Regions from separate parts of the Chitinophaga pollutisoli genome, predicted to be linked through region 1. Evidence: riboswitches for the same ligand, from Rfam matches in the RefSeq annotation. Region 1 holds a riboswitch; each other region holds the start of a gene.
The links. A riboswitch is a leader RNA that binds a small molecule or an ion and turns the genes downstream of it on or off. The one in region 1 is predicted to bind cobalamin.
Positions count from the first base shown of each region.

Region 2: another riboswitch for cobalamin. It lies ahead of WJU16_RS11140 (TonB-dependent receptor domain-containing protein); the one in region 1 lies ahead of WJU16_RS25845 (DUF5074 domain-containing protein).
Region 3: another riboswitch for cobalamin. It lies ahead of metE (5-methyltetrahydropteroyltriglutamate--homocysteine S-methyltransferase); the one in region 1 lies ahead of WJU16_RS25845 (DUF5074 domain-containing protein).
Region 4: another riboswitch for cobalamin. It lies ahead of WJU16_RS07105 (ribonucleoside-diphosphate reductase small subunit); the one in region 1 lies ahead of WJU16_RS25845 (DUF5074 domain-containing protein).

Region 1 covers NZ_CP149822.1:6,049,052-6,052,680, forward strand. Annotated here, with positions in the region: gene WJU16_RS25840 (TonB-dependent receptor domain-containing protein) at 1-1,229, opposite strand, end outside; gene WJU16_RS25845 (DUF5074 domain-containing protein) at 1,232-2,548, opposite strand; cobalamin riboswitch at 2,717-2,918, opposite strand; gene WJU16_RS25850 (lysophospholipase) at 2,999-3,629, shown strand, end outside.
Region 2 covers NZ_CP149822.1:2,725,979-2,729,607, reverse strand. Annotated here, with positions in the region: gene WJU16_RS11140 (TonB-dependent receptor domain-containing protein) at 1-1,178, opposite strand, end outside; cobalamin riboswitch at 1,282-1,488, opposite strand; gene WJU16_RS11135 (amino acid permease) at 1,536-2,870, shown strand; gene WJU16_RS11130 (aminotransferase class I/II-fold pyridoxal phosphate-dependent enzyme) at 2,873-3,629, shown strand, end outside.
Region 3 covers NZ_CP149822.1:3,646,697-3,650,325, reverse strand. Annotated here, with positions in the region: gene metE (5-methyltetrahydropteroyltriglutamate--homocysteine S-methyltransferase) at 1-1,587, opposite strand, end outside; cobalamin riboswitch at 1,731-1,927, opposite strand; gene WJU16_RS15255 (response regulator) at 2,230-2,595, shown strand; gene WJU16_RS15250 (hypothetical protein) at 2,762-2,980, shown strand; gene WJU16_RS15245 (Y-family DNA polymerase) at 3,024-3,629, shown strand, end outside.
Region 4 covers NZ_CP149822.1:1,745,672-1,749,300, forward strand. Annotated here, with positions in the region: gene WJU16_RS07095 (FecR domain-containing protein) at 1-23, opposite strand, end outside; gene WJU16_RS07100 (RNA polymerase sigma-70 factor) at 109-669, opposite strand; cobalamin riboswitch at 1,112-1,315, shown strand; gene WJU16_RS07105 (ribonucleoside-diphosphate reductase small subunit) at 1,449-2,420, shown strand; gene WJU16_RS07110 (ribonucleoside-diphosphate reductase subunit alpha) at 2,482-3,629, shown strand, end outside.

The DNA of each region.
Region 1 (3,629 bases):
GGTTCGGAGGCGCTGTTCAGCTTTACGCTTTCATTCATCAGCGTTGCCAGCAGGGCGGCCTGCGCGCTGAAGCGCGGTAAGGTTACCGAGCTGCTGAGCGCCCCGAGCACCGTATGCCGCTTGGGATAAGAGAAATTCTTCAGCGAAGCGTCGAGCAGGTTGTATTGGTAATCGGCCGACAAACCCGCCGTCCACCAGGGTTTGATCGTAAATTGCTGCGCGAGCGAGGCATAGGCTTCCTGTTGCCGGTAGGTATTGTCGAGCAGGAGCCAGCTGGGATCCGATGCCACGTACCGCGTGTAATCGTTGGCGTACTTGGCGTTGAAAAGAACACTGTACCGTTTGGTGATATCTTTCCGTAATTGGCCCTGCCAGAAGATGTTGCGGTCCCACTGCCGGTCGGTGTGCCCGAACACCCCGTTCACCACGAATCCCGGCAGACCGCGTTCGGAGTCATAGAAATAGAGACGGGTGCTCCAGTCGCCGGAGGGCATGCTGCCATGCAGGGAGGCCTCGGCGCGGAAGGCGTTCACGTCGCCGTTTTTGCGCATGGCGGTAGTGTCGTACCCGTTGATTTTCCGGTACCGGAATTTGTATTGCCCGCCGGCGTATACATATTCCGTATTCAGCGACAGTGCGGTACGTTTGCCGAGTTTCTGGTGATAAAGCATGGCGGGATTGAGCAGGCTGAAAGACCCGGTTTTGACGATGCCTTTCAATAAATGACGCTTCCCGTCTTTGAATTCGGGCTTTAGCGGCGTGAGGTAGATGGCGGCGGAGGCGCTGTAATCCTTCGCGGGTTGGAAGGTATTGCTCTTCTGCCCGTTGTAAAGGGAAACGGCCTGCATGTTGTCCATCGAGAATTTCCCCAGATCGATTTGCCCGTTTTGCGCGTTGCCGAGCTGGATGCCGTCGTAGAACACGGCGGTGTGGTTGGTGCCCATCCCGCGGACGTCCACCGTCTTCAACCCGCCCACTCCGCCGTAATCCTTGATCTGCAACCCGGAGAAATACCGGATGGCGTCGGCAACCGATTGTGCGCCGAGCCTTTGCAGCTGCGCGCCCTGTAGCGTTTGCCCCGGCGATATCTCGCGGGCGGGCTGTGGCGCGAAGATGCGCACTTCCTGCAGGTCGCGCACACGGTTGGAATCCGGGATTTGCTGCGCGGCGGCGCTGCCTGCGAGTAGCAGGCAGGCACCGGCGCAGCGGATTTTCACGAGGGATTTCATATTTATGGTTGCAATACGGTCATGGCCGGGAAGTACCAGCCTTCGTAGGTGATTGTTTTCCTGAGGGCGCCGGTTTGCGCATTGTAAAACGCGATTTTGTTGATGCGCCCGGAGAATGCGCCGTTGATGGTGGTTACCACGAGCTCGTCGGTATGCGGATCGTAATTCACACCGGAACCGTAGAACCACTGGTCGTCGGGCAGGGTGATGAAAGGCTCGTTGATGGATGCGGCGTTACCCGCTACGTACCGGTACAATTTTGTGCCATAGCTCCAGCCGGAGCCGGGCTGGATGATGAAGATGTGGTCGTTGAGGGTGGAGGCCGTCATCTGCACGCTTCTCCAGGCGCCGAAGGGCGACACGGCGCGGAAGGGCATTTTCAGGGAGTCTTTCGCCAGTGTGGTGGGGTGTACGGACATGAGGAGTGAGTCCTTCGCGCCATAGATCCGGCCATTTTTTCCGGTGACGAATCCGATGGTGGCTTTGAAAGGCTTTTCAATAACGGCGTAGGTGGTGGCGTTGAGGACCACCATGCCGTCGGTGCTGTTATGCGCAAACACGTAGTTGCCGGACTTTACCATGTTGCCGGTAGCGCCGAATACGCCGGCGATTTTAGCGCCGATGGCGAGGGTGCTGAGGTTGATGGGATAAATGCCGTCGCCGGCCCCGATGAGGCCACGCGTAGCGTCGAGCCCGAGGAAGCTCATGCCTTTGCCGCCTGCCACGTTATTGACGCGGCCGGTTTCCACGAGGGTGTAGGCGTCGGTTACCACGAGGGGGCCACCGGCTTTCACGACCATGTATAATTTGCCGTTATGGATGGTGCCGTATTGGAGGTTGTTCATCACGCCGCCGAGAGTTTTGGCGGGGTTGACGAGTTTGTATTGCCAGGGGCGAACGGTGTCTTCTCCATAGGTGTGGAAGAACACGCTGCCGGTTTCGGTGCCGAACCAGCCTTCGTTCAGGATGTAGAATCCGTTGCCGTATTGGCCAAGCACGGTTACGCGGTAGTTGGCGGAATCCGCGCCGTGGGTAGTGCTGGCAACGAAAGTGATTTTGTAATCGCCGGTGGCGGCGGGTTTGAAAGTGTAGGTTGCATTCGTGCCGACGGGTTCGTTGTTGACGGTCCAGCGGAAGGTGATGCCGGCGTCTTGCGTGAACTCCGGTTTCAGTTCCACGGACTGCCCAACAGCGATGGTTTGTTCCGGTTGGGCGACGTGGATTTTCGGGCCGGAGGGCCTTGCATCGTCGTTTTTGTTACAGGCGGCTGCCATAGCCATAGCGGCCAGTGCGAGCACAATGCGTACATGTTGTTTCATATAGAGGTTTGTTTTTTCCGAAACAACCATCCGGGAAAAGCGTGCTATGCAGGCAAATACGTTTGCCTGTTCATGCGCACGACGATCCCTACGCGCACAAAGGGTTCTTAAAATGAGAATATAATGCCATGAAAGGCTTTACATCCCTGGCTTTTCACCCGAAAGCGTTGAATGGTAAAAACATGAGGCAGGTCTTCTGGCTCTCCTGCTTTACCGGCTTGCCTTCCCTTCTTTTGGAAAGTGGCATGCAGTGATGCCGGTAAAAACGAATGCAGGATTACAGCTACGGGGATAGCTCCGGTTTTGCACCGGATTCCCTTTTAATGCGCGCCCCGGAAAGGGGTCTGCAACCAAATGCGATGCAAACCTACGGTTATGGTTGGAATTAAACAAATGATTCCCGTCAATGATTCCTCCAACAAATTTGAATATTGGGGGTTATATTGAAACATGAAACATGATTTCACCTGGTCGTACAAGGGCCGCAACTTCCACGGCGTTACCTGGCAGCCGGAACATTATCAACGGGTGATGGTGGTGATCCATGGCATCGGCGAGCATGTGGAACGGTATGCGCCGCTGGCGGAATTTTTCAATAAAGAAGGATACCTCGTAACCGGGATCGATCATTTCGGCCACGGTAAAAGCGATGGCAAGCGCGGCGACGCGCTCCCGCTGGAAGCCATCTTCGATTACCTCGAAGCATTCCTGCAGGCAACATGGGACCGCCATCCCGCGCCGATGATTTTATACGGGCATTCCATGGGCGGCGGATTGCTTACGGGCTTGCTGCTCCACCGCCAGCCGGATGCGCAGGCGGCCGTGATCTCCGCGCCGGCATTGCTATTGCCGCAAAATCCCAACGTGGTGCAGCGGGGGATCCTCCGCGCGGGGGCTTCTCTCCTGCCCCACCTGCGCGTCAAAGCGCCGCTGGATATCCGGAAAATTTCACATGACGAAAAAGAAGTGGAGAAATTCGAACAGGACCCGCTCCGCCATCCCTACGCGAGCTTGCGGCTCATGCACATCCTGGTGAGCAACGGGATCTGGTGCCTCCGGCATGCAAACCGGCTGCAAATTC
Region 2 (3,629 bases), 2.8 Mb from region 1:
TACTTGTTATGGATGGTGTAACGCCCGCCCAGCTCCAGGTTGAAGCCGTGGAAGTTCTTCAGGAACAGCGAAACGTAAGGGCTCACGGTGTTCTGGCTGTGTTTGTCCCAGGAATTGTCTTCGTCGGGTTCGGCGTTGATCATTTCCGCCTGGCGGTATTCCACGCCGGCGAGCGCCTGGAGCCAGTTGGTGATGTCGTAGTGGCTGTACACTTCTCCGAAATAGGAGCGGCCGTCGAGGTGGGTGGTGTCCCAGCCGGTTTCGTCGAAGCGGTTCACGCGCTGATAGGCGAAGTTACCGTGGATATTACCTTTGTTGCCGAGTGCGTATTGAGTGCGCACGCCGGAATGCAGGAAGTCGGATTCGTTTTTGTTGATGCGGGAATCGGCGAAGGATCCTGCATCGAAGCGGCTTTTATAGTCGCTGTAGAATAGGAACGGCTGGATACGGAAATTTTCCGTGGCCTGGATGCCCACGGTGGCGTTGAGGCCATTCTGGCGGTAGCCGTCGCGGTCGAAAACGTCTTTCACCGTATCGGGCCGCGCGGCTTCGGAGATACCGTCGGTGGTGAAATGGGTGAAGGCGATATTGTAATCGATATTGTCCTGTTTGCCGCGGAGGCCCAGGGAGCCTTTCATGGTGCGGTTGGAGCCGAACATGAGGTCGCCGAAAACGTTGACGGGTTTGTTGCCGCCTTTCTTCATGATGATGTTGATCACGCCGGCGATGGCGTCCGCGCCGTAGAGCGTGGTTTGGGTGCCGCGTAGGATCTCGATCCTTTCCACCTGGTCGATGGGCAGGAAGCGGAGGTCGATGGCGTTTCCGGTGAGGCCGGTGGCGTCGGCAACGGGGATGCCATCCATGAGGATGGTGGTGTACTGGGAGGTGGCGCCGCGGAAGTAGACTTCGCGGTTTTTGCCGGGATTGGAATAGACGCCGCCGATCACGATGCCGGTGGATTCGTTGAGCACGTCGGCCACGGAGCGGCCGAGGTTCTGCTCGATCTGGCGGTTGCCGATGATGGTAAGGACTTTCCCGGTTTCGCTGAGTTTCTTGGCGAATTTGGTGGCGGTAACGGTGTAAGTGCTGAGCTCGGAGACGCGGGTGGAATCCTGCGCCGATGCGATCTGGCTGGCGGCGAGGAAGCCGGCGGTCAGGATCAGGTGTGTTTTTTTCATGTAGGCCATAGATTGTAAATAATCAGTGGCGCCTGGGGAAATTGAAAAGTACGTATGTTGGCTATGCCGCATATGTCCTCCGCTTTTCACCCGAAAGCGCGGATAAATCAAAAAGGTATGCGGCAGGTCTTCTGGCTTCGTCCGCTTTCCAGGAGGCCTTCCCGTTCCGTTGTACCGGAATAGTGGCTGGGGATCCTGAAAATCTTGTATGCGGGCTTACAGCTACGGGGATAGCTCCGGATTTGCACCGGATTCCCTATTAATGCCAGCCCCGGGTAGGGGCAAGGCAACCGTTTACCGGCCGCAAACCTACGGATATTTTGGTAAATAAGGCGTTAATCGGTTATCTTGTACAACATGAGCATCAAACCGAAACTCGGGCCTTTCGACCTCACCATGATCGTGGTGGGGCTGGTGATCGGGATGGGAATCTTCCGGACGCCGGTGAGCGTAGCCCGGGAAACCGGTACGCCGGCGCTGTTCTATATGGTATGGGTGCTGGGAGGGCTCGTCACCTTGTGTGGGGCGCTGACCTACGCCGAGATCGGCTCGCGCTTTCCCGTCGCGGGCGGGTTTTACAAAGTGCTGTCGCACGGCTTCCACCCCGCTTATTCCTTCATGATCAACTGGACCCTCGTCATCTCCAACGCCGCTTCCATAGCGGCGGTTTGCATTGTGGGAGCGGAGTACATCGGCCCGGTGATCCTCCCAGGCTCCATGCAGCACGAGGGCGGGCGAAAGGCGATCGCCATTTCGGCGGTGCTTGTGCTCTATATCGTAAATATGCTCGGCATCCGGATGAGCGCCAGCTGGCAAAACGTGCTCACCGTATTCAAAATCACCCTGGTGCTCCTCCTCTGCCTGGCCGCCTTCAGCAGCCATGTAGCGCCCGCCGCTGAGGTAGCGGCATCCGCCACGAGCCATAGCTGGGCATATATCTTCGGCGCCGCCCTCGTCCCGGTTTTCTTCACCTATGGCGGCTACCAGCAAACGATCAATTTCGGGTCCGACGTGCGCGATCCCGTCAAAAACATGCCCCGCGCCATCGTCATGGGCATCCTCATCATCCTCGCCCTCTATCTGACTGTCAACTACGCCTACGTGAAAGTGATCGGTTTCGAACAGCTAAAAAATACTGACGCCCTCGCGGCGCGCATGGCGGAAGTGTTTTTCGGGGAATATGGCTTCAAGATAACCTCGGTATTGCTGTTTTTGTCGGTGCTGGGATACGCGAACGTCAATCTCATGTCGAATCCCCGGATGTATTACGCCATGGCGGAAGACGGTGTGCTGCCGTCCGTGTTCAGACGCATCAACGCGCGCACGCAGGTGCAGGAAGTGGCGCTTTCCGTATTCACCGCGCTCATCATCGGTATGCTGTATTTCCTCAGCAACTTCGACAATATTATCCAATATGTCATGCTTTTTGACTCAATTGGCCTTGCTTCGGCTGCAGCAACGATATTTGTGCTGCGGAAGAAAACGGCGCACCTCGACGGGCAGATCTATAAAGTTCGGTTTTATCCCCTGGTGCCGGCGTTTTTCATCACCGTGTATTTATTTGTAACTGTCAATATTTTTATCAAAGATCTGAACCAGGCACTGGGCGGTATGTTTTGGTTTGTAGCCGGACTACCCATTTATTTCATTATGCGTTACGTCGTGAACAGGCGTACCGGGAGCAATCAGTAATTATGGACCTTTCATTTATAATCAACCAGCTAGGAGAAGACAGGGAGCAGTATTTCAACGCCATTGCCCCGCCCATCATGCAAAGCAGCAATTTTGCGTTCAAAACGGTCGGCGAGATGCGGGAATTGTTGCAGGACGAATACAAGGGTTTCCTCTACACGCGGGGCAACAACCCCACTATCGAGATCCTGCGGAAGAAGCTGGCCGCGCTCGACGGGGCCGAGGATGCCCTGATCTTCGGCAGCGGCGCGGCAGCGATCTTTGCGTCGGTGCTGTCGCAGGTGCAGCAGGGTGATCATATCGTATCGGTCCGCGACCCCTACAACTGGGCGCGCCAGCTGTTCATGAACATCCTCCCGCGGTTTGGAGTGGAAACAACGTTTGTGGACGGGACAGACATCGCGCATTTCCGGAACGCCATCCGGCCCAATACCCGCCTCATCTACCTCGAATCGCCCAATTCCTTCACATTTGAATTGCAGGATATCGCTGCGGTGGCGGCGCTGGCCAAGAAGCAGGGGATTGTAACGATTATCGACAATAGTTACTGCACGCCGATTTACCAGCGCCCGCACGACCTGGGGATTGATCTCTGCCTGCAATCCGCCACCAAGTTCATCAGCGGGCATAGCGATACCATGGCCGGGGTGTTGACGGGTCGGCAGGAAATGATCCGGCGGATATTCACGTCGGAGTTGCTGAACATCGGCAGCGGCATTGCGCCGTTCAATGCGTGGTTATTGCTGCGCGGGCTGCGGA
Region 3 (3,629 bases), 2.4 Mb from region 1:
CACGGGCGGCTTTACACAGCGGCTGCCGTAGCTCTGCACCCATCCATGCTGCGTGAAGGCGAAACCTTCGAGCTTCTCTCCGAAATATTCCACCATATCGTTGCGCTCGAATTCGCCGTGCACCAGCACATCCAGCCCGATATCTTCCTGCAGCCTGATCGCTTCCCGGGTCGCTGATTCCAGCGCGGCGTCATATTGTTCCGCCGTGAGATTGCCTTTTTTGAAAGCCGCGCGCAGCGATCGGATGTCCGTGGTCTGTGGGAATGATCCGATGGTTGTGGTCGGATACATGGGTAACCGGAAGCGCTGCTGCTGGAGGGATTGCCGCTGCGGGAATGCCGAAGTCCGCTGCGCGTCGCGTTCGGTGATGGCGGCGGTGCGCGCTTTCACGGAGGGTTTGTGAATGCGGGAAGATGCGGCCCTCGCGGCGATGGCGGCATTGTTCTTCTCCCATAAGCCGGTATCACCGTGGAATACCTGTTCAAGCTCCGCCACTTCCTGCAGCTTCTGTCTGGCGAACGCCATCCAGGAACGCAGCTCCTCATCCAACGCGGTTTCCAGTTCGAGATCGGTGGGCGTGTGCAGCAGGGAGCACGACGGCGCGATCATCACGCGGTCTTCCCCCAACGTATCCACCGCCTGGCGGATCAACCCAAGCGAGCGTCCGTAATCATTCTTCCAGATGTTGCGCCCGTCAACAACGCCGAGCGACAACGACAGCTTCTCCGGCAACATCGGCAACAAATCACCAAGCTGGCCCGGATCGCGGACGAGGTCCACATGCAGGCAACACACGCCCAGCGATGTGGCCAGGGACATGTTATCGCGCAGCCCTTCGAAGTAAGTGGTTACCATCGTGCGGAGGCCTTTGCAATGCTTCGCGATTTCCGTGTAGGCGTATCGGTAGGCATCTGCGGCGCCGGCGGGGAGGTCAGTGGCGAGGAAGGGCTCATCGAGCTGCACCCATTTTGCGCCCATGTTGTGCAGGCGTTGCAGGGCTTCAATGTAAACGGGGAGCAGCCGGGGCAGCAGTTCGAGCCGATGGAACCCGGGGTCTTTTTCCTTGCCCAGCAGCAGGTACGACACGGGGCCCACCAACACCGGCTTGGGCGTGGCATTGAGCATATGCCTGGCGGCATCGAACGCATTGAACACTTTGTTGGAAAATAACCTGAACTGTTGGTTGGCGCGGAATTCGGGCACGATGTAATGGTAATTCGTGTCGAACCACTTGGTCATTTCCATTGCGGTGAGGTCCAGGCCGTGTTCCTGGTAACCGCGGGCCATGGCAAAGGCGAGGTCGGCTTCAGTGTTCTGCGGCAGGTCGGTTACCACCGGGGCATAACGGTCGGGGATGGCGCCAACGAGGAGCGTAGTGTCGAGAACGTGGTCGTAGAAACTGAAATCATTGCAGGGGATGAGGTCCATCCCCGCGGCTTCCTGCAGGCGCCATTGTTCTTCCTGCAGGCGTTGTGCGGTCACAAATAATTCCTGGCGGCCGATGCGGCGCTGCCAGTAATCTTCGCAAGCTTTCTTCAGCTGGCGGCGGGCTCCCATGCGCGGGTAGCCGAGGGTGTGTTTAAGCATACGCATAAAACTTTTAAAACATTAAGAGACTTAATGCTCCTTACGGTTTTCGTATGCTTTCAGGAATTGGAAAAGGCACGGAACGGCATAACGGGGCATAGCTTGCCCACAATGCGTCCTGACCATTGCTTCAAATCGCGAAAGCATGATCTTACATAGCGGGCAAGTATCCTGGCTTGTAACATTACCGCCGTTCTTCTCATCCTGTTCAGGTCAGGACAATGAACTTGGTGGGCGGTAACTTTGACAGTCACTTACAGTTGCGCGACAGCCCGTGATTTGCACACGGTTCCTTTTTAAAAGCGGCGTTGGCCGCTTACCGCACTATGGAAAGAATGAATCGGGTAAAGAACTCGGGTCAAAGATAGGAATGCCTGACATCAAATCCTATTATCATCATGTTTGTTAACGCTCATTAACCAATGGCTGTTTTGGCACAGTATATGCAAAGTGAGGGTCGTAACGGCTTATACCTAGTAGATTGAACATTATCGTAAAGCCATATAAAAGATCAGACGTATACCTGTATAGTCGCCTCAGTTTTTATTGAACTTCCACTTTAGCAGCATAGATCAAAAAAGTCAACGCGTTTCGCGGCAGGCCGTCGTATGCCTGTGCTGCAGTGGGTAATAGTGATCGTATATGAAAAGGATATTGGTTATTGAAGATGATTTATTAATGATTCATGTCGTAGAGTTAATTATTCAGAAAGAAGGGCACCATGCAGATCTCGCCTATAACGGAAAAGAAGCGGCCATGCTATTGAGGACGTATGATTACGACCTGGTGATCGCCGATCTGAAGCTGCCATTCCCTTATCTCAACGAACTTTCAGCGCAGTTGCGCAACCAGCGGTCGCGCAGGCAATTGCCGGTCATCCTTGTATTGCCCGCGTATTTCGTTATGGACAGTATTTCTTCCTGGTTTGGTATGGAAGCGGAAGAAATCATCATAAGGCCTTTCAGTCCTGTAGAGTTAACCAGCAAAATCCAGGCGCTCCTCAACTAAGGGCCCTGAAGTATTCCTTTCCTAACCAGGCCTCCGGCCGCGGCTGCTTCCAGGCAAGTGGCCGGCGCCTGTAAGGAATTCCTCTCACGCATTTACGTTACACCCCCTGGCACACGCTGCCCTTCCGCCCGATGGTATTTATTCCTGAAACACGGATATTTGCCCCATGGAATTTTTTACCATCACCATCGACGGGCAGCGATTCGAGGTAAAGCCTTTCGTCAAAGGTTACGGCATGGCTTTTCATGTGGATACCGGTGACGGGCTGGTGGTTTTCGAGCTCGACGAGGAAGACAACCTGCGCGCCATCGCCCAGGGCCCCGTGCCGCCGGACGCCGCGCTGGTAGGCAGGATCGCCGATGCGATCGTAGCGCACTACGCCTGAAATGCCAATATTTTTAGCTACATTTGCTAACATACTTAGCATCATGATCGCCCTGGTTGACTGTAATAATTTTTACGTAAGCTGCGAAAGGCTCTTTCATCCCGGCGCATTTCACCGCCCCGTGGTGGTCCTCAGCAATAACGACGGCTGCGTGATATCCCGCTCGGACGAGGCCAAGACCCTCGGCATCCGCATGGGCGCGCCGGCTTTTTTCATGGAAGACATGCTCCGCAGTCACGATGTGGCCGTCTTCTCCTCCAATTACACCCTGTACGGCAGCCTCAGCCAGCGCGTGATGCAGGTATTGTCTTCCTTCGCGCCGGAGATGGAGGTGTACAGTATCGACGAAGCCTTCCTCGACCTTTCCGGCCACGCCGCTCCCGGGCGCCTGGCGGCGGCGATCCGCGGCGGGGTGCTGCAGGATGTGGGCATCCCTGTGTCGGTGGGCGTGGCGCCTACCAAAACGCTGGCGAAGATGGCCAACCGCTACGTCAAGAAGTCGAAATTGCCGGAAGGCTTCCTCGTGCTGGATAGCCCCGCGGCCACCGCGGCCGTGCTGGCCGCCACGCAGGTGGAAGACATCTGGGGCATCGGTTCCCAATACGCCGCCATGCTGCACGAAAGGGGATTCCATTCCGCGCTCGACCTT
Region 4 (3,629 bases), 1.8 Mb from region 1:
CAAAGCTTTTGTTCTTGTTCCATGCTGGAAAAAATCAGGTGGTTATATAGTTAGACACAGATTTCCGGCCGTCCAGTTAAGACAGTCGGAAATTTTTTTAAAAAATAATTATTTGCGCGCAAGTGGTAAGCGGAATGGTTTACGCAGGTCGATGGCCGACCCCAGTTTCTTCAGCGCGATGGTGATCTGGGCGTTCACCGTATTGATGGATATATCGAGTACTTCCGCCACTTCGCGGTACGAAAGGCCGTCTTCCTTCACCAGTTTGAAAATAAGCCGGCAGCGCAGCGGCAGTTCATTGACCGCCTGCTCGATCTGGCGCAGGTTTTCGCGGCTGATGAGGGATTCTTCGGGAGATACGACGCAGGGCATGAGCGTGGCGTGCTGGTCTTCCAGCTCTTCGTAAGGAATAACGGAACGGGAGGTGTGGTTCAGGGCGGTATTGCGGACTGCGGTGTAAAGGTATGTTTGGAAGTAATGGATGTCCAGGAGGCGGGCGCGTTGTTGCCAGAGTTTGACGAACACATCGGCCACTACTTCTTCGGCTTCTTCGCGGGAGCGCACGAGGGCGGTGGCGAAATAAATGAGGCGGTCGCTGTAATAGGAAAAGAGCTGGCCGAAAGCCAACTGGTCACTGTTCTTCGCGATTCTTTCCAACAACTGCTCCATCCGCGGAATTTAATAACGTAGATATGCAAGTTACGGGACGAAGCGACGCATTCCTGATATGATCTTCACATTGAAATCCTGTTTTTTCACCATATTGCTGTCCGTTCTTTATGCAAGCGATTGCAAATGAGGACTCCTGTCGTTATACTTCCGGTTGCGGTCATACGAAGCCTTTTGGGATTCAAAAAGAATACTTATTTCTGACTATGTACAAAATATTGGTTTCCAATCTCCGGAACGACAAACATTTATCCTGCGTTAATATGTGCCAGCAAATCAACACATTGTGCTTAATCTTTATACCAAAAACCTGCTTTTAGATGTGTAAAAGCCGCTGAATGGCTACCCTGCGCGATTTCCAAAGTTGTTCAGTTCTTTATCCACATATGGGGGTAACTTATGAGTTTGTTCAGGGGGTTTGATCATTACATTTGCACACAGTTCTTGACAACGTTGTGCTGGCTTCCGAACGTTTCCGACGAAAGGAATTAAAAGGGAACTGTGTGAGAATCACGGGCAGACGCGCTACTGTAACCCCCTGTAATGCCGGTTTCTTCAAACTGCCACTGCTTCGCCTCAAAACGGAGCGGGAAGGCCCGCCCGGCAAGGGATAGCCAGGAGACCTGCCAGCACATCGGACAACGTCATAACCTTCGCGATTCAAGGTATTGGCTGATGGCCCCTGCTACCTTCCTTACGAGGATAACGGACCTCCGTCACCCTTCGAATCACGTTCAATATTGGCAACTATAACTGGTTAACCATATAAAAAAAATTGTATGAATAACGAGAACGAGATACTACTGAAGGAAAACAAAGACAGGTTCGTACTCCTGCCTATCAACTACCCCGCCATCTGGGAACAGTACAAACGCCACGAAGCCAGCTTCTGGACCGCCGAGGAAATCGACCTGTCGGGCGACCTGGCCGACTGGGCCAAACTGAACGACGGCGAACGCCACTTCATCACCCACGTACTGGCATTCTTCGCCGCGTCCGACGGGATCGTGAACGAGAACCTGGCCGTTAACTTCATGAGCGAAGTGCAGATCCCCGAAGCCCGCTGCTTCTATGGTTTCCAGATCATGATGGAAAACATCCACTCCGAAACCTATGCCCTGCTCATCGATACATATGTGAAAGACCCCGTTGAAAAGGATCGTCTTTTCCACGCCATAGAAACCGTGCCGGCCGTGAAGAAAAAAGCCGAATGGGCCCTCCGCTGGATCGAGAACGGCACCTTCGCGGAACGCCTCGTGGCATTCGCCGCCGTGGAAGGCATCTTCTTCTCCGGCTCCTTCTGCTCCATCTTCTGGTTGAAAAAACGCGGCCTCATGCCCGGGCTCACCTTCTCCAACGAGCTGATCTCCCGCGACGAAGGCCTCCACTGCGAATTCGCCTGCCTGCTGTATTCCATGCTCGAAGGCAAAATGAGCGAAAAACAGGTACACGAAATCATCTCCGACGCCGTTTCCATCGAGAAAGAATTCATCACCGAAGCCCTCCCCGCAGCGCTCATCGGAATGAACGCCGATCTCATGAAACAATATATCGAATTCGTAGCCGACAGATGGCTCGTGGCACTCGGTTGCAGCAAAATCTACAACAGCGCCAACCCCTTCGATTTCATGGAAATGATCTCGCTCCAGGGCAAAACCAACTTCTTCGAAAAACGCGTGGGCGACTACCAGAAAGCCGGCGTAATGGGCGAAAAAGGAACACAAACCTTCAGCCTCGACGAAGATTTCTAGTCAATTCACATAACCTCAATCAGCCATATTCAATTTTTTCACCCACTAAATTCACCACACTATGTTCGTTATAAAAAGAGACGGCAGAAAAGAAACTGTCAAGTTCGACAAGATTACGGCAAGGGTAGAGAAGCTGTGTTACGGACTTGCGCCGGAATACGTTGATTCAATAGATGTAGCGAAGAAAGTGATCCAGGGATTGTATGACGGCGTTACCACCAGCGAGCTCGACAACCTCGCCGCGGAAACCGCAGCGTCCCTGACAACCAAGCACCCGGACTACGCGCAGCTCGCTTCCCGCATCGCGGTGAGCAACCTGCATAAAAATACTCTGAAGTCGTTCTCCAAAACGATGAAGAAACTGTACGAATATGTGGACCCCAAGACCGGTAAAAACGCCGGCCTGCTGGGCGACGACGTATGGGAGATCATCAAAAAGAACGCGGAGATCCTCGACTCCACCATCATTTACGACCGCGACTTCGCATTCGATTACTTCGGTTTCAAAACGCTGGAACGCTCTTACCTCCTGAAAGTGGACGGCAAGATCGCCGAGCGCCCGCAGCACATGTTCATGCGCGTGGCCGTTGGCATCCACAAAGAAGACATCGACTCCGCCATCAAAACTTACGAGCTGATGAGCGAGCGCTGGTTCACGCATGCCACGCCCACCCTGTTCAACGCCGGCACCCCCAAACCGCAGATGAGCTCCTGCTTCCTGCTGACCATGAAGGGCGACAGCATCGATGGCATTTACGACACCCTGAAGCAGACCGCCAAGATCTCCCAGAGCGCAGGCGGCATCGGCCTCAGCATCCATAACATCCGGGCTACCGGCTCCTACATCAGCGGTACCAACGGTACTTCCAACGGCATCATCCCCATGCTGCGCGTGTTCAACGACACCGCACGGTACGTGGACCAGGGCGGCGGCAAGCGCAAAGGCGCATTCGCCATCTACCTGGAGCCCTGGCACGCCGACGTGTTCGAGTTCCTGGACCTGCGCAAGAACCACGGTAAAGAAGAAATGCGCGCCCGCGACCTCTTCTACGCCCTCTGGATGCCCGACCTGTTCATGAAGCGCGTGGAAGAAAACGGCGACTGGAGCCTCTTCTGCCCTCATGAAGCACCCGGACTGGCCGATTGCTGGGGCGAGGAATTCGAGAAACTGTACGAAAAATACGAATCCGAAAACCGCCAGCGAAAAAC